DNA from 4 places in the Acidovorax sp. 69 genome. Region 2 is predicted to be linked to each of the others. Evidence: predicted binding sites of a transcription regulator. Region 2 holds the regulator's gene; each other region holds the start of a gene.
What was found. Region 2 encodes sigma-54, which starts transcription at its own class of promoters, with help from an activator protein. Its sites were predicted from a motif close to TGGCANGNAANCTGCTTT; they were not measured.
Positions count from the first base shown of each region.

Region 1: a site for sigma-54 is predicted at 1,921-1,938, ahead of CLU85_RS09615 (formate/nitrite transporter family protein). Genes of this name have one in related genera too.
Region 3: a site for sigma-54 is predicted at 2,962-2,979, ahead of CLU85_RS16480 (nitrate/nitrite transporter). Genes of this name have one in related genera too.
Region 4: a site for sigma-54 is predicted at 2,811-2,828, ahead of CLU85_RS22175 (TorF family putative porin). Genes of this name have one in related genera too.

Region 1 is NZ_PGEP01000001.1:2,096,932-2,101,464, reverse strand. It holds gene CLU85_RS09620 (bifunctional protein-serine/threonine kinase/phosphatase) at 1-853, opposite strand, end outside; gene CLU85_RS09615 (formate/nitrite transporter family protein) at 903-1,715, opposite strand; gene CLU85_RS09610 (nitrate- and nitrite sensing domain-containing protein) at 2,046-3,359, opposite strand; gene nirD (nitrite reductase small subunit NirD) at 3,418-3,786, opposite strand; gene nirB (nitrite reductase large subunit NirB) at 3,803-4,533, opposite strand, start outside.
Region 2 is NZ_PGEP01000001.1:489,333-493,865, reverse strand. It holds gene CLU85_RS02260 (class I SAM-dependent RNA methyltransferase) at 1-1,203, opposite strand, end outside; gene CLU85_RS02255 (thioesterase family protein) at 1,236-1,667, opposite strand; gene CLU85_RS02250 (RNA polymerase factor sigma-54) at 1,740-3,341, opposite strand; gene lptB (LPS export ABC transporter ATP-binding protein) at 3,341-4,123, opposite strand; gene lptA (lipopolysaccharide transport periplasmic protein LptA) at 4,120-4,533, opposite strand, start outside.
Region 3 is NZ_PGEP01000001.1:3,588,264-3,592,796, reverse strand. It holds gene CLU85_RS16485 (bifunctional protein-serine/threonine kinase/phosphatase) at 1-1,230, shown strand, start outside; gene CLU85_RS16480 (nitrate/nitrite transporter) at 1,564-2,778, opposite strand; gene CLU85_RS16475 (PAS domain-containing methyl-accepting chemotaxis protein) at 3,436-4,533, shown strand, end outside.
Region 4 is NZ_PGEP01000001.1:4,808,502-4,813,034, forward strand. It holds gene amt (ammonium transporter) at 221-1,648, opposite strand; gene glnK (P-II family nitrogen regulator) at 1,682-2,020, opposite strand; gene CLU85_RS22175 (TorF family putative porin) at 2,064-2,774, opposite strand; gene CLU85_RS22180 (YifB family Mg chelatase-like AAA ATPase) at 2,989-4,533, shown strand.

The sequences.
Region 1 (4,533 bases), 1.6 Mb from region 2:
GGCTGCGCGAACTAGTGTGCAGTTCACGTACAACGCGGTAACCCTCGAACTGCATGCGCGGTGACAGTGGTGGTGGCAAGGCAAGCCCCTCGCGCAATGCCGGCAGGTTGTGGGGACTGGTCTCTGGCAGCGCATCAATACGCAACAGCTGCACCGTCATGTCATCATCGGCACCCCGCGCCTGGGTCAGGCTGATCAGCGCATCCGCCGCTGCATCGTAGTCGTCCGCAAATCGGGACAATGCGTCGTGCACATCCGCGGCATCGAAATACGCGTAAGCACCGTCCGTTGCCAGCACGTATAGAGCACCGACCTCGGCCACCGTACAGCCGTAGTCGATCTCCACATTGTCACTGGCACCCAGCGCGCGGCCCAGGAACGCCTCCACAGACGAGAGATGGACACGATGATCCTTGGTCAGTTGCTCCAGGGAGTGCGCATGCAGACGATAGATGCGCGCGTCTCCCACATGCAGCACATGGACTTCGCGGCCTTTCAGGATCAATGCACTGAAGGTGCAGACGTAACCACGATCCTTGTCAAAACGTGCATGGCTGCGCAGGGTCTGCGCATGCAGCCACGCATTGGTGGCACCCAGCACACGCTGCGCAGAGCGGCGCACAGACCATGCGTCAGACGTGGCGTAGTAGTCGTCCAGAAAGCTGCGCACCGACGCTGCGCTTGCCTCTTGGCTGACAGCGCTGGACCCAATGCCATCAGCCAGTGCCACCACAATGCCCTTGCTGCTGAGCAGCGGCTCGCCGGGCAGCATCGCACCATGGAAATCCTGGTTGATGCCCTTGCGCCCAGCGCGCGAACACTGGCCCAGGGTGACACGCAGCGCAGGGGTCATCACACCACCTCCTGCAGACAGAACGCCGTTGCCACCCGCCTTGAAGCAATCATGCAATGGTGCGCTTGGGCGCGGTCTTGTAGTGGGTGGAATACAGCGTGGCCCCCACAAAGGTAAGCCCCCCCACCAGATTGCCGAGCACCGTGGGCAACTCGTTCCAGATCAGGTAGTCCATCAGCGTGAACTTGCCGCCCAGCATCAGGCCGGTGGGGAACAGGAACATGTTGACGATGGAATGCTCAAAGCCCATGTAGAAGAAAATCATCACCGGCATCCACATGCCGATAGCCTTGCCGGACACCGTGGTGGACATCATCGCTGCCACGACGCCGGTAGACACCATCCAGTTGCACATGACGGCACGCACAAACAACGTGAGCATGCCGGCCGCACCATGGGCGGCATAGCCCACCGTGCGGCCTTCACCGATATGGCCGAGCTTTTCGCCCACCGCATTGGGCACTTCACTGAAGCCGAAAGTAAAAATGATGGCCATGAACACGGCCACAGTGAGCGCACCGGCGAAGTTGCCCATGAAAACCAGGCCCCAATTGCGCAGCACACCCGCCCAAGTGGCACCCGGACGTTTGTCGAACACGGCCAGCGGCGCCAGCGTGAACACGCCAGTCAGCAGGTCGAAGCCCATCAGGTACAGCATGATGAAGCCCACGGGGAACAGCACGGCGCCCAGCAGGGGGTTGCCGGTGTTGACCGTGACAGTCACAGCAAACGCCGCAGCCAACGCGAGAATGGCACCGGCCATATAAGAACGAATCAGTGTGTCGCGGGTGGACATCAGCAGCTTGGATTCACCAGAATCGACCATCTTGGTCACGAACTCGGCAGGGGCGAGATAGGCCATTTGACTTCCTTGGGCTGGAAACAAGCACCCCTCAGGCTTGGAGCCCAAGGCGGCGCAACAAAAGAAAACGGCGTCCAACGTGTTGCCCGTCTGACCGGGTGACACAAGGGACGCCGTTATCCTTGGATGCGCGATTCCGTGGCCTGCAGAAGGTTTCTGCAGGAGACAAGTGCCAGGCCGCCATTAGCCTAGGACGCTCTCCTAATGAGCAATTTCCGTACCGTGGCGTAGAAGCTTTCTCAGACTTTGAAGATCCGTTTCAGTGCATCCCCAAGGTGAAACCCCGCGCGTGCGCCTTTCCACGACGCAACCGGCACCAACTTGGGTCACTCAAGGCACAGATTTGGCATCGCGCGGGCCCTGATGCGCAAACGCAAAGTCGGGCAGCGACAGCGTGGCTTCCGCCACATCGAGCAAGCGGCGGTTCTGATCCATCGAGGTCTTTTGAAGCACCCGAAAGGCGACCTCCTCATTCATGCCCAACCGCGCCATGAGGACGCCTTTGGCGCGCTCGATCACCTTGCGCTCATTGAGCGTGCGGCGAGCGGCCTCCAGTTCGGCCTCCATGCTGACCATGCGTGCCGCCTGGGTTTGCAACAGATCCACCAGTGAAGTGGATTCACCAGCGTACACAGCGCCACGTTGCTCGGGAACGGCCGTGGGAGCAAGGGCGATGTCAAAAAAGCGGTCCACGGCGTGCGTGCGCTGCGGCGGGTTGTCGCGCAGGTCACGCAGCAGCCCCCTGGAGTCCTGTAGATCTTGTTGGGCTTCGAGAATACGAGCCTCACAGTCGTCGCGCAGCGTTTTGACAAGATCAACCTGCAGATGCCACAGCGCATGAATGCGCTCCGAGCACACATCAAACCAGGTGTCGCTGAGGTCACCATCGAGCACGGCGCCTGGCCGGGCCACACACAGCGTTCGCCGCAGGCGCTCCAGCTGGGCCATGCCGGGCACGAGTTGCTGCTGTTCCCAGCGGGTGCGCAGCGCAGGTTCGGCGAACTCGGCAAAGACCTTGAGGCTGCGCTCCTGCGCATCAATGAGGTGAATCACACGCTGCTGATGCGCCTCGTTGCTGCTGCCGGACGCATACAACAGTGCACCCAACGCCCGCTCCTGCCCTGCCTCTTCCTCGGCCTGCACGAGGTGCAGCAACGCCACCAGGAGGCGCGATACGCTGGGCAGGCCTGCAGCATCAGCCACATGAAAAACCAACTCGATGAGCCCTGCAATAAGGTGACTGTAAGCAGCCACCGAATCATGTGCCGTCATCGCCTGACGCTCGATCTGGGTGCGCAATGCCGGCAACGACTCCATGCCAAGCAAGGCCCAAGCCATCAACGACAAGGCCTTGGCAGTAGCGCCCTGTGCAGGCTCGGTGTGCTGGGCAAACACTTCGCGCAGTTGCGCCTCCAGGGGCCCCACCTCTTCAACAACCCGCAAGCGCATGTCCGCAAACCGCTGAGCCTTGGACGCCAAAAAAGCCCCCGATGCGCCCCGCTCGCGCTGCAAGCCCTGGATCAGTTGCCCGATCACGTCCACCAGTTCGGCCCGGCTGGCCAGATGGCGCACGGCATCGATCTCCAGTTGCTTGGAACGAAGAACAAGGTTCGATACGGACAAGGTCGCCGCCGGGTCAAGCATGCAATATTCCTGGGTTGTGGTTGATGCAGCAGGAGGCCGCGATGTGGCTGTGATTGTGTCAGGCTGCTGGCACGCTGGCCACGCTGACACGCCCTCCCACCGCACGTACGCTGTGGGCGCTCACCGAATGCTCGGGCGCCTCCAGGCATTCGCCCGTGCGCAGGTCGAAATGGTTCTTGTACAGCGGCGAGGCAACCACGACACGGTCACCCAGATTGCCGATCAGCCCGCGTGACAGCACGCTGGCCCCGGATTTCGGGTCCACATTATCGATGGCAAAAAATTGATCGCTGCTAGTGCGAAAGACCGCCACATGGCGATTGGCGACCAACGCGCAGACACCAGTGCTGGGCAGGATGTCATCGACCGCGCAGATGTCGGTCCAGGCCAGGGAGTCGGTGCTGCTATTCATGGGGAGTGCGCTCATGGTGTTCTGATCCTTTTCAAGCGGCCTGACGAATGGGAATAACCTTGGCCGTTGTCGGGCCGCGCTCGTCAGCGCGCGCCGGACGGATCTGGCCGCGCTCCTCGACGAAGAGCACGTTCTCGTCGGCCTTGTCGCTGTTCACGAATGAACGGAAGCGCTTGCGCGTTTCGGGGTCGGTGATGGCCGTCTTCCACTCGCACTGGTAGGTGTCTGCCACATGCTGCATCTGGGCTTCGAGCTCGGTGCACAGGCCCAGGCTGTCCTTGATCAGCACATCCGTGAGGTAGCCGAGGCCGCCTTCGAGGTTCTCGCGCCAGGTGCTGGTGCGCTGCAGCCGGTCGGCCGTGCGCACGTAGAACATCAGCACCCGGTCGATCATGCGCACCAGGTCTTCCTTGATCAGGTCGGACGCGAACAGCTCGGCGTGGCGCGGCTTCATGCCGCCGTTGCCGCAGATGTACAGGTTCCAGCCCTTCTCGGTGGCGATGATGCCGATGTCCTTGCCCTGCGCTTCGGCGCATTCGCGGGTGCAGCCCGAGACACCGAACTTGATCTTGTGCGGCGAGCGCAGGCCCTTGTAGCGGTGCTCCAGCTCCACGGCCAGGCCCACGCTGTCGCCCACGCCGTAGCGGCACCAGGTCGATCCCACGCAGCTCTTGACGGTGCGCAGCGACTTGCCGTACGCATGGCCCGACTCGAAGCCGGCGGCGATCAGCTCCTCCCAGATGGTGGGCAACTGCTCCACGC
Region 2 (4,533 bases):
GCATTCGATGGGGCCGTTCCACATCGGCACGCGGCGCGATTCTTTGAGGCGCATCTTGCCGGGCAGCTTGAGGTCGGGCGTGAGCATCCAGGCCGTCCACCCGCTGTAGTTCTTCTTCCAGTGGGTGGCCAGCTGGCTGAAAAACTCGCCGCCATCATCGGTGTGTGCAGCCTCGCGGCCCACGCTGGCGCCCAGAGCGCGCTCGGCCGCGCGTTCGTTGGCGTTCTGGCCAGCGGCACCGGCGGCGGCAATGCGCTCGCCATAAGGTGGGTTCAGCAGCATCACACCGGGCTGCTCACACGGCGGCATGCGCTGCAGGGCGTCGCCACCGCGCAGTTGCACGGCGTCGGCCACGCCAGCACGCTCGGCATTGCGCTGGGCAAAATCGACCATGCGGTGGGCCACATCACTGCCAAATATGGGCACAGTGCTTGTCTGTATTGCGCCATCAGCTTCGTTTTTTATAGCAGTCCAGACATGGGGCTGGAACGGCAGCAGTTTTTCGAACGCAAAGCGGCGCAGCATGCCGGCCGGAATGCGGCAGGCGATCTGGGCGGCCTCGATGGCGATGGTGCCGCTGCCGCAGCAGGGGTCGTACAACGGCTGGGGGTTGTCACCGTGCGGGTCCCAGCCGCTGGCGGCGATCATGGCAGCGGCCAGGGTTTCTTTCAGCGGCGCGTCGCCCTTGTCCTCGCGCCAGCCGCGCTTGAACAGCGGCTCGCCCGAGGTGTCGATGTAAATCGTGGCTTCGTCGGTGGTCAGGTGCAGGTGGATGCGCACGTCGGGCCACTGGGTGTTCACATCGGGCCGCACACCGCTCTTGGCGCGGAAGCGGTCGGCCACCGCGTCCTTGACCTTGAGGCCCGCGAAGTTCAGGCTCTGCAGCGGGCTGTGCTGGGCGGTCACCTCGACCTTGAAGGTCTGGCGCGTGGTGAACCAGATCTCCCAGGCCACGTCACTGGCGGCGGCGTACAGGTCGTTTTCAGAACGGTAAGGGCGGTGGGCCAATTGCACCAGCACGCGCTGGGCCAGGCGGCTGTGCAGGTTGAGCAGCAGCGCATCGCGCCACGAGGCACGCAGCAGCACGCCGCCACGGCCCATGAGCAGGTCTTGCCCCGTGAGGCCGGTGATGGCGTGCACCTCGTCGGCCAGAAAGCCCTCGACGCCGGCGGCGCAGGGGAGGAAAAGTTGGAGTTGGTTCATAAGACTGGCCGAAAGGATACGCGCTCAGCCTCTCAGGCGCGCAAAAGCAGCAATTGGCGGATGGACTCGGGGATGGGCGCCACCTTGCGGTCGGCCTTGCCAATGAAAACGATGCCGATCTTGCCGCGCGCCACCTCGCGGCCCTCGGCCTTCTCGGTCATGCGAAAAACGAGGTCAAAACCGTAGCGATTGAAGTCCGCAGGCGCCATCTCCACCCGCATGGTCTCGCCGTGGAAACCTTCCGACTTGTACTGCGCCACGATGTCGCCCACCACGATGGACAACCCACCCACATCGGCCTCGGGGTAACCCAGCGACTGGAAGAAACGCACGCGCGCCTCGGACACCAGGCTGAGCAGTTGCGCGTTGTCCAGGTGGCCGCCCTGGTTGACGTGGCTGATGTAGATCTGCATTTCGGTGGAAAAACCGAAGTGCGCAGGAAGGTCGAAAACGATGCGGGCCATGGTGGAGCGGCGGGTAGAAGGAGAAATAGCAGAACGGAAAAACCAGGTGGGCGCACCCACCTGCCAGCACATCTACAGCGCCTTGCGCAGATTGGCTGGCGCAATTTTGAGCGCCTCGCGGTACTTGGCCACCGTACGGCGCGCGCATTCAATGCCCTGCTCCTTGAGCATTTCAGCGATCTGGCTGTCGGACAGCGGCTTGGCGGGGCTTTCTGCCGCGACGAACTGTTTGATGAGGGCGCGCACGGCGGTGCTGGATGCATTGCCACCCGTCTCGGTGCCCAGGCCCGAACCAAAGAAGTATTTCAGCTCGTAGGTGCCAATCGGCGTGGCCATGTACTTGGCGGTGGTCACGCGGCTGATGGTGGACTCGTGCAGGCCCAGCTCGTCGGCAATGTCGCGCAGCACCAGCGGGCGCATGGCCAGTTCGCCATGGGTAAAGAAGTTCTTTTGCCGCTCGACGATGGCGCGCGACACCCGCAGGATCGTGTCGAAGCGCTGCTGGATGTTCTTGATGAACCAGCGCGCTTCCTGCAGGCGCTGCTGCATGCCCTGGTGGCCCTCGCCGCCTTTGTGGCCGCGCAGGGCGCCGGCGTAGATGTCATGCACGCGCAGGCGCGGCATGACGTCGGGGTTGAGTGCGACGATGAAGTTGTGCTGGCCATCACGCCCATTGGCGCGCCCCGCTTTGCGCACGATGACGTCGGGCACGATGATGTTGCGCTCCACATCGACAAACCTGCGGCCTGGGCGCGGTTCCAGCCGGGCAATCAGGGCCATGGCTGCGCGCGTGCGTTCTTCGCCACTGCTGCCGCCTTCGCTGCAGGCCTGGGTCAGGCGGCGCACGTCGCGCCGGGCCAGCATCTCCAGCGGCTGCTGGCAGATGCGCAGTGCCGTTTGCACCGTGTCAGGGTCGGCATCGCTGTCTTCATCCTGCGCCAAGGCGTTGAGCTGTAGCGTGAGGCACTCCGCCAGGCCGCGTGCGCCCACACCCACAGGCTCCAGGCTTTGCAGCAAACGCTGCGCCACAGTAAAGCGGTGCACCAGCTCTTCGATCTGTTCCAGATCCTCGGGGCCCGCCAGGCTGACGGCCAGCTCTTCCAGGGGGTCTTCCAGATAGCCGTCGTCGTTGAGCGACTCGATGAGAAAGCGCAGCGCAGCGCGGTCGATCTCGGACAGGCGCAGCGCCAACGCCTGGCGGTGCAAAAAAGCGGTCAGCGATTCATGGGAGCGGGCCAGCTCGGTGGCGTCGGCCTCATCGCCTTCGGAGTCGTTGCGCGTGCGGGCAGGGGCATCTCCGCCCCACTCGGCGTCGTTGGGCGCCATCTCCACGGTACCGTCGCCGCTCCAGTCGGGCTCGTCGGAGCCAGCGCTGGAGACTTCAGCATCATTTTGGCTTTCAGTGCTTGTGCTGCTTGCGCTAGTAGCTCCTGAAAAAATAGCATCGTCCGCGCTGTAGTCATCGGCCTGTGCGGGCGTGTCGGCCGCTTCCAGGCCAAACTCTTCGCGCGGAGCTTCGTCGGCATTGCGTTCGAGGAACGGGTTTTCGTCGAGCATCTGCTCGACTTCCTGCGAGAGTTCGAGCGTGGACAACTGCAGCAGCCGGATCGACTGCTGAAGCTGGGGGGTCAGTGCAAGATGCTGCGAGACGCGCAGCGAGAGACCTGGCTTCATCACATGCGGAAATGTTCGCCCAGGTACACCCGGCGCACTTCGGCGTTGTCCACGATCTCGGACGGCGTGCCCTGCGCCAGCACGCGGCCGTCGCTGATGATGAAGGCGTGATCGCAGATGCCCAGGGTCTCACGCACGTTGTGGTCCGTGATCAGTACACCGATGCCCCGCGCTTTCAGGAAGCCGATGATGCGCTGGATCTCGATCACGGCGATGGGGTCGATGCCCGCAAAGGGCTCGTCCAGAAGAATGAAACGCGGCTGGGTGGCCAGGGCGCGAGCGATTTCAACGCGGCGGCGCTCACCGCCCGACAAAGCCATGGCGGGCGAGGCACGCAGGTGGTCCACGCGCAACTCTTGCAGCAGGGCCGTCAGGCGCTCTTCAACGGCGTCACGTGAGAGCGGCTGGCCGTCATCGCCACGCTGCAACTCCAGCACGGCGCGCACATTCTCTTCGACCGAGAGCTTGCGAAAGATGGAGGCTTCCTGAGGCAGGTAAGACAGCCCGAGCCGCGAGCGGCGGTGGATGGGCATATGGGCCACCGATTGGCCGTCGATGCGGATGTCGCCCTCATCACTGCGCACCAGACCCACGATCATGTAGAACGAGGTGGTCTTGCCCGCGCCGTTGGGGCCGAGCAGCCCCACGACCTCGCCCTTTTGAACCGTGAGTGACACGTCCTTGACGACCTTGCGGCTGCCATAGGACTTGGCCAGGTGCTGAACTTCCAGTCGGCTGCCGGCCTGGGAGTCAGGGCCGGAACGGTCAGGCGGCGCGCTCACTTCGCGTCGCCGCCAAGGCTGTTGCTGGGCCGCAGCACAGGGGCTGACGAAGGCAGTGCCGGCACCGGTGCTGTCGCGCCGGGCTTGGGGTCCTTGGGCGCGAGCACCGCGCGCACGCGGCTGCCGGAGGCTGGGGCGTCGCCCGCTGCATTGGCTGCAGGGGTCCGCTGGCCATCCACAGTGAACACATCGGTGAGGTTGTTGTAGACGATCACGGCGCCCGTGATTTCGTCGCTGAGCATCGCCCCACGGTAGCGGCGCAGCTCGGCACGGGTAATGAAGCGCACGTTGTCGGCCTTGCCGTCGTACTCGATGACTTCGCTCTCGCCTTCGATGAACTCATCAGGCACCCCGGCCAGCGTGTCGCGTTTTTGGCGGAAAAAGGCCCGTTTACCGGCCTCCGCCGTGAC
Region 3 (4,533 bases), 3.1 Mb from region 2:
GTGCTGCTGTCCGACGGTGTGCATGGCAGCCTGCCCGAGCGCGAACTGCGGCAGCTGCTGCGCCAGGCAGACGTGGCGGCCCAGGCGCTCAGCGATGAGCTGGTGCAGGCCGCGCTGCGCCGGGGCAGCAGCGACAACGTGACGGCGTTGGTGGTGCGTGTGCAGGGCGCGCTGGAGGCCACGCTGCAGGATGAATCCCGCCGAGCGCAGGACCTGCCCGTGCTGCCGCTCTTGAGAGTGGGCGACACGGTGGACGACCTCACGGTCACGGCCCTGGTGGCCGACAGTGGCATTCACCGCATCTACCAGGTGCGTGATCCCGTCACGCAGCGGTTGTACGCCCTCAAGACCCTGCTGCCCTCGCGCGCCCATGACACCGAGGAGCGCGCCACCCTGGCGCATGAGGCCTGGGTGGCGCGGCGCATGCAGTCGGGCCAGGCCGTCACGCACCTGGCATGGCTCAACGACTGGCCGGCGGGGCTGGGCAGCACCGGCCAGGGCGCCAGCGCGTTCTACCTGCTGTATGACTGGCATGCGGGCGACACGCTGGGCCAGCGCCTGCGCCGCCGCGAGTACCTGGGCGTGGCCCAGGCCCTGTCGGTCACGGTGCAGGCGGTTCGCGTGCTGGGCTGGCTGCACCGCCAGGGGGTGGTGCACCGGGACATCAAGCCCGACAACCTGCACCTGGGCGACGACGGGGTGCTGCGTGTGCTGGACCTGGGTGTGGCCCTCTCGGGACGCGAGCCCGAGGCCACACGCCAGTTGCACGCAGGCACACCCAGCTACATGAACCCCGAGCAATGGCCGGGCTACGAAAAAAGCGGTGACACCGAGGGGCAGTTGCCCGACGCGCGCAGCGATTTGTTTGCACTGGGTGTCACGCTCTACCAGTTGCTGAGCCACGGGCGCTTGCCCTATGGCGAGGTGGTGCCCTACCAACTGGGCCGCTACCACCGCGACCCGGTGGCCCCGAGCCGCCACAACCCGGGCGTGCCGATCTGGCTCGACCAGATCGCCCTGAAGGCCGTGGCCCGCAACCGCACGCAGCGCTTCGAGACGGCCGAGGAACTGCTGCTGGCGCTGGAGCGTGGCGCTTCACGCCCCTTGTCTGCCCCTGGCCCGCAACCGCTGATGCAGCGCGACGCCACGGCACTGTGGAAGATCGCGCTGGCTGTGAGCGTGTTGGTGAATCTGCTGCTGGTTTACTGGCTGCTGTTTTTGCCCCGGTGAGTGAAAGGGAAAAAGTGATGTGCTACTAAAATAATAGCTGTCAGCGCTTTTCGCACAAGCGCTACAGCCTGTTTTTGCTTGAACATCATGGGTGTGGGCTTGGCGCCTTGGCTGCAGCGCCGTTCACGCGCTGCGCGCACGGCGTCCTTTTGGCGAAAGTGTGGGCAATGCTGCGCATTGGCTGGCTATCGCCAGCTCAGGCACTGCGTGCCCGGCTTCCCTTTTGGCGAAAGTTCGGCATGCGCTGCGCGCTTACGTGCTGGCGCACGTCATGCGCTGCGCGCTTACGTGCTGGCGCACGTCATGCGCTGCGCGCTTACGTGCTGGCGCACGTCATGCGCTGCGCGCACGGCCGCCCTTTTCCGCCCACGTTCTTGTCCAGCGGATTTGCATCACACGCAGCAGCACCAGCATGGCGGCGGCGCACACGGCGATACCCACAAAGCCCCACAGGTAGGTGCCGGTGTATTGGCGAGAGATGCCCATGCCATTGGGAATGAGGCCACCACCGAGCGCGCCAATCTCGCCGATCATCGATCCCGCCACCGCAGTGGTCAGCGGCCAGCGCAGGGGCACCAGCTGGAACAGTGCGCCGTTGCCTGCGCCCAGGGCTGCGAAACACACCAGGAACAGCAGCATGGTGATGGGCAGCGAGTTTTCGGCCAGTCCACACAAGACCATGCTGACGGCTGTGATGGCCAACACGCCGGTCAGTGTGTTGACGCCGCCCCAGTGGTCCGACAGCCAGCCGCCGAAAACACGCAGGGCGGCGCCCAAAAACGCCGCCATCATGGTCAGTTGCCCCGCCTGCACTTTGCTCACGTTGAACTGGTCATAAAAGTAGCTGGGCAGGAAGGTGGTGAGGCCAATGAAGCCACCGAAGGTCACGGCGTAGATCAGGCTGAAGGCCCAGCCGTCTTTCTCGAACAGGCAGGCAATGTGATCACGGAAACTTGAATGGGCTGCCAGGTCGGGTGGCTCTTTGGCGTACACCGCCATCACGATGGCGGGTATTGCTACGCTCACGGCGGCAAAACCATACACGGCCTGCCAGCCGAACTTCTGGGCCAGAGCAGGGGCCAGCAAGGCGGCCACGGCCGTGCCCACGTTGCCCGCACCCACGATGCCCATGGCCAGGCCCTTGTAGCGTGGAGGGAACGAACCCGAGCCCAGCGACAGTGCCACACCAAAGCTGGCCCCTGCCACCCCGAGCAGGATGCCCATGGCCAGCAGGTCGTTGTAGGTGTGCACGAACAGGTAGCCATAACCCATGGCGACAAAGATGCCCGCCATTTCGACCAGCGTGGCGCGCTTGCGGCCGATGTACTGCGCCAGGATGCCCAGCGGAAACCGCATCAGCGCGCCCGCAAAAATGGGGATGGACAGCATCATCCCCATCTGTGTGGGCGTGAGCTGGAAGCTGTCCCGGATGAACGGCGCCATCGCACCGTTGATGACCCAGACAGCGCACGAGAAGCCGAAATACAGAAAGGACGACCACAGCGTGGGCGCGTGGCCGGACTTGAGGAATTCTCGGAAGTGAAGCATGGGTTATCGCACTAAAAAAGGGGCGGCGTTCTCTCACCACAGCCGGCCAGAAAACAAAAAAGGCGCCCACACAATGCGGGTTCGATGGTTCGAAACCGCATGTGGGGACGCCTTCGTCCTCGCATTCCTCGGGTGCGCCATTGCACCTGGGCATACATGGCCCCGTGGGCCGTTGTTCCAGTGCATGCAATGTGTGTGCCAGTTTGACTGCACCAAGAAGGGGCGTGCATCCGGCGGCGACGTTTGCGCCAGGCTCTTTGGTGTGGGTTCCTGGGTGGTGCTGACCACTGGCAGGCGGCGGGTGGCAGGGTTACGCGCCCAATGGGGGGGACGGTGCACTGTGCGGAGCGTGTGCACCGCTACAAGCACTGCAGGGATGAGCGGGGGTACCGGGGTGGCCTGGTGTGACTCGGTATAAGGGTTTACGCGCATTAAATTGAAATAAATGATAAAATTGAGGATATAATAAAACTCAATTTATCATTTTGCGCGTGCGAATTTGCCTCGGTCTGAGGCGCTTTCGTGGGGTTGCGCAAGTAACGTTTGCTTTCGCCGTCGTTCTATCGATAAGATGATTTCAGCACTGCCCGGGGCGCGAGTCGCCAGGGTTGCTGCTGTTGTCGGGTGGCGGAAGCGACATTTTTCTAGGAGATATCCATGAGAATGAATTTGCCGGTCAGCCAGCATGAATATGCGTTTCCCAAAGGTCAGACCCTGGTGTCCACAACCGATCTCAAGGGGCGCATCCTTTACTGCAACCCGATGTTCATCGAGGTCAGCGGCTACGAAAAAGAAGAGCTTCTGGGCCAGCCCCACAACATGATTCGCCACCCCGAAATGCCGGAAGAAGCGTTTCGCGACATGTGGGAAACCATTGCCAAAGGCAATCCCTGGTCGGCGCCCGTCAAGAACCGGCGCAAGGACGGCACCTTCTACTGGGTGATGGCCAACGTCACGCCCCTCATGCAAGGGGACCAGCCCACGGGCTACATGTCGGTGCGCACCGAAGCCACCCGCGAACAAATCCAGACCGCTGACCAGCTCTACCAACGGATGCAGGCCGAGAAACAAGCCGGCGCACTGGTGCACACGCTGCACGAGGGGCAGCTCATCAAGAACGATCTGTGGGGCCGCGTGGGCAGGGCGCTGCAATTGGGGCCGATGGGCAAGATGATGTTTTGTACTCTGCTGTTGGTGCTGGCCTCGTGGGGCGCTGCGCTGTTGGGCGGGCATACGATGTCGCTGGCGTCTGGGGCCGGATGGTTGGGGGTGGTGTTGCTGGCGCTGGGAATGGCGGTGTATCTGCACCAGGTCACGGTAGCGCCGCTGTCGCAGATGCTGCTGTGGGCCAACCGCATGGCTGCAGGCGACCTGACGCAGAAGATCACGGTGTCGCGCAGTGACACCGTGGGGCAGCTCCAAAAAGCGTTGGCCCAGCTCAACGTGAATCTGCTGTCCATCGTGCGCGATGCCCGGCAGGAGAGCGAGCATATGCAGGTCTCTACCCATGAGATTGCGCAGGGCAATCAGGATCTCTCGTCGCGCACCGAGGCGCAGGCCAGCAATCTGCAGCAGACGGCGGCGTCGATGGAAGAGATCACCGGCACCGTTAAACAGACCGCAGAATCCGCGCGGCAGGCCACCGTGCTTGCTACGCAGGCCTCTCAGGTGGCCGAGCGCAGCAGCGAAGCCGTGGATGGCGTAGCCAGCACCATGAAGCAGATCCAGGCGGCTTCCGGGCGCATCAGCGAGATT
Region 4 (4,533 bases), 4.3 Mb from region 2:
GCGACAAAGGCGGGATGGTGTCAGGGCACTAATCTGCGGGTGATCTCGCGGTGGATCATCCCCTGGCACCTGGCCCCGCAGAAGAAAGAAGCGAGCACGCAACCGGTACGAAAAAAACCCGCCGTTGCCGACGGGCTGAATAACCAGAAGGAGTAACTCGCTTGTTCTTGTTGCGAGCTGCGGTGCCACCAGACACCGCAGCGCGTTGGGCGCAGGCCAATCAGCGGTTGTACGCCGTTTCGCCGTGCGAAGTGATGTCCAGACCTTCGCGTTCCGCTTCTTCGGGAACACGCAGACCCACCAGCAAGTCGGCGATCTTGTAGGAAATGAACGCCACCACACCGGACCAGACGATGGTGAACAGCACGCTCTTGACCTGGATCCACACTTGTGTGCCCATGACGAAGGTGTCCGGCGTCAGACCCCCCGTACCACCCAGATTTTGCGAAGCAAACACGCCGGTCAGGATCGCACCCAGAATGCCACCCACACCGTGAACACCGAACACGTCGAAGGCGTCGTCCACGTTGAGCATGCGCTTCAAGCCACCCACACCCCACAGGCAGACAACACCGGCGATCAGGCCCAGAACGATGGCGCCCATGGGGCCCACAAAGCCGGCGGCAGGCGTCACAGCCACCAAGCCGGCCACAGCACCCGATGCCGCACCCAGCATCGATGCCTTGCCCTTGTGCAGCGCTTCACCGGCGATCCAGGACAGCGTGGCAGCCGCAGTGGCCAGCACGGTGTTCACGAAAGCCAGACCGGCGTTGGCATTGGCAGCACCGGCAGAGCCCGCGTTGAAGCCGAACCAGCCCACCCACAGCAGCGAGGCACCGACCATGGTCAGCGTCAGGCTGTGGGGCGTGAGCGCTTCTTTGCCGAAGCCGATGCGCTTGCCCACCATGTAGGCACCCACCAGGCCAGCGATACCGGCGTTGATGTGCACCACGGTGCCACCGGCAAAGTCCAGCGCGCCATCAGCACCCAGCAGACCACCACCCCACACGATGTGGGCCATGGGCACGTAGCTGAAGGTGAACCACAGCACCGAGAAGATCAGCACTGCAGAGAACTTGATGCGCTCTGCAAACGAGCCCACGACCAGCGCCACAGTGATGGCGGCAAACGTACCCTGGAAGGCCAGGAACACGTACTCGGGGATCGTCGTCAAGGCGCCAAAGGTTTCCTGGGTCACGCCCTTGAGGAAAATCTTGTCGAAGCCGCCGAAGAACTTGCCTTCACCGGAGAACGCCAGGCTGTAGCCATAGATGGCCCACAGCAGGGAAATCAGCGAGAAGACCACGAAGACCTGCATCAGCACGGACAGCATGTTCTTGCTGCGACCGAGGCCGCCGTAGAACAGTGCCAGACCGGGAATGGTCATCAGGATCACGAGCAGCGTGGAGGTCAGCATCCAGGCGGTGTCGCCCGAATCCACTTTGGGCACCGGTGCTGCGGCAGCAGCAGGTGCTTCGGCGGGTGCAGCGGCCGCAGCAGGTGCTGGGGCGGCAGCGGCGGGAGCCTCGGCAGCAGCGGCCGGCGCGGAGGTCGCAGCCTCGGCCGTGGCGGGCGCCTGGGCCAGTACGGCCGATCCGCCGGACAGCAGACTCAGCCCCAGAATGAAGGAAGCAAGCAGTTTTTTCATGGCGTTTCTCTTGTGTCTGATGCAGCAGGACCCTTACAGGGCTTCCTTGCCGGTTTCGCCGGTGCGGATGCGCACCACCTGCTCCAGGTGGGTCACGAAAATCTTGCCGTCACCGATCTTGCCAGTGCGCGCAGCGGTCTCGATGGACTCGATCACGCGGTCCACGAGATCGTCCGCAATGGCGGCCTCGATCTTGACCTTGGGAAGAAAGTCGACCACGTACTCTGCACCGCGGTACAACTCGGTGTGACCCTTCTGGCGGCCAAAGCCTTTGACCTCGGTCACCGTGATGCCTTGCACGCCGATGTCGGAGAGTGCTTCACGCACCTCGTCGAGCTTGAAGGGCTTGATGATGGCTGTCACCATTTTCATTGGAAGATCCTCCGTAATGGGCGCCAGCAGCGCCCATTGAGATTTACAGGGTTTTGGTGAGCGTGACGATCACGCGCGACTTGTTGACCGGGCCGTAGAAGGCCTTCTTGGTGGCGCCCACCACGGCAGCGCCGAGGGACACACCGCCGCCGAAGTCGTAAGAGCCACCCAGGCTGTAGTCCATGAAGTTAGGGGCCGTGATGTCGCCACCAAAGCGCGTGAAGCCGACCGACGCCTTCAGCGTGGTGCTGGGGGCCACTTCCTGGGCAAACGCCAGGTTCAGGTAGCCGGTGTTGCGGCCCTTGAAGCCGGGGCCAGCGTAGGCAAAGTAGTCCTTGGACAGCGTGTGCGAATACTTGGCTGTCACAGGGCCGAAGGTGGCTGCGCCATAAACTTCGGTGGTGTTGCCGTTGCTGTTGCCGGGGTAGATGTAGGTCAGCAGGCCCACGTCCAGATCGACGTCGCCAGCCTTGAACTTGTAGCCGCCATACAGGTCGGATTCGAGCGAATTGCCCGACAGCCAGTCCACGCTGGAGTTCCAGTTGCCCACGTAGAAGCCGGTTTCACCGAAGGCGTAGTCAAAACCACCTTGCAGCGCAGGCTTGACCGCCTTGGCCTTGGAAACATCCTGGTCCTGGCCACGGAACTTGTAGTTCGTGGTCAGGCTGACATTGCCGGTGAGCTGGGCGCTGGCCAGCATGGGAAGGGTTGCGACAAGGGCAACGCCCAGGGACTTGATGATGGCGCGGGTCATGTTTCCTCCGGTTGGACAAAGTAGGGACAAGCGCTTTAAGCACGGACCGTGCCACACTGCCGCACAAGCGGGCCTGCACCGTTGCGTTGCGTTACAACAATCCCCAGTACAGTGGCGGAGAACGCGCACAACAGTCTGCACCCAACTGGTGCGGATGACCACCAGGCCGCGCTAAAAACCCACAAAACGCACCCATCTGGGGAGAAACCGCTTCATGAGTCTTGCTTTGGTGCAAAGCCGCGCCCTTCTGGGGCTGCAGGCGCCCTCTGTCACCGTCGAAGTGCATCTGGCCAATGGTTTGCCCAGTTTCACGCTGGTAGGACTGGCCGAGGTGGAGGTGAAAGAGGCCCGCGAACGCGTGCGCTCGGCGCTGCAAAACGCGGGGCTGGAGTTCCCCACAAACAAACGCATTACCGTCAATCTCGCCCCGGCGGACCTGCCCAAGGACTCCGGCCGGTTTGATCTGCCGATTGCCCTGGGCATCCTCGCCGCCAGCGGTCAGATCGATGCCAGCCGCCTGGCGGGCTACGAATTTGCGGGCGAGCTGTCGTTGTCGGGCGAGCTGCGCCCGGTGCGCGGTGCACTCGCCACCAGCCTGGCACTGCAGACGCAGCAGATCGACACCCAACTGGTGCTGCCCCCGGGCAGCGCCGAAGAAGCGGCCCTGGTGCCCGCAGCCCAGGTGGTGCGCGCGCGCCACCTGCTGGATGTGGTGCGCGCCTTTCTGCCACCGGGCAGCACGGCGGGGGGCGACGCGGAGATCGCCAACGACGGCTGGACCCGCCTGCAACCCACCCCCATGGCTGCGGGCGCTACCGGCCCTGACATGGCCGACGTGAAGGGCCAGGCCGCCGCCAAGCGTGCACTGGAGATCGCAGCGGCCGGTAGCCACAGCGTGCTCATGGCCGGCCCACCCGGCTCGGGCAAATCGATGCTGGCGCTGCGTTTTGCAGGCCTGCTGCCCGCCATGACGGTGCAGGAAGCCCTGGAAAGCGCGGCCATTGCCAGCCTGGCCGGGCGCTTTCGGCCTGAAGCCTGGGGCCAACGCCCCACAGGAACGCCGCACCACACAGCCAGCGCGGTGGCCCTGGTGGGCGGTGGCTCGCCGCCCCGGCCTGGCGAGATCTCGCTGGCGCACCAAGGGGTGCTGTTCCTGGACGAGCTTCCCGAATTCCCCCGCGCTGCGCTCGAAGCCCTGCGCGAGCCACTGGAGACCGGTCACATCACCATCGCGCGGGCCGCACAGCGCGCTGAGTTTCCGGCACGGTTCCAGATGATTGCGGCCATGAACCCCTGCCCCTGCGGCTTTCTGGGCTCCACGCAGCGCGCCTGCCGCTGCACGCCCGACCAGGTAAACCGCTACCAGGCCAAGCTCAGCGGCCCGCTGCTGGACCGTATCGACCTGCATGTGGAAGTGCCCGCCCTGCCCGCCGACCAACTGGTGCAGGCACCGGCAGTAGAGTCCACCACCACCATTCGCGCCCGGGTGGAGCAGGCCCGCGAGCGGGCCCTGGCCCGCCAGGGCAAGGCCAACCAGGCACTGCAAGGACAGGAGATCGACACCCATCTGCACCTCGACGATGCCGCCGCCAAGTTCCTCAACACCGCTGCCGCCCGCCTGGGCTGGTCGGCCCGCAGCACACACCGCGCGCTGAAGGTGGCGCGCACCATTGCCGACCTGGCAGGCGCCCCCACCACCGAAGTGGGCCATGTGGCCGAGGCGGTGCAATACCGGCGCGTGCTGCGCAGCCCGGTGTGA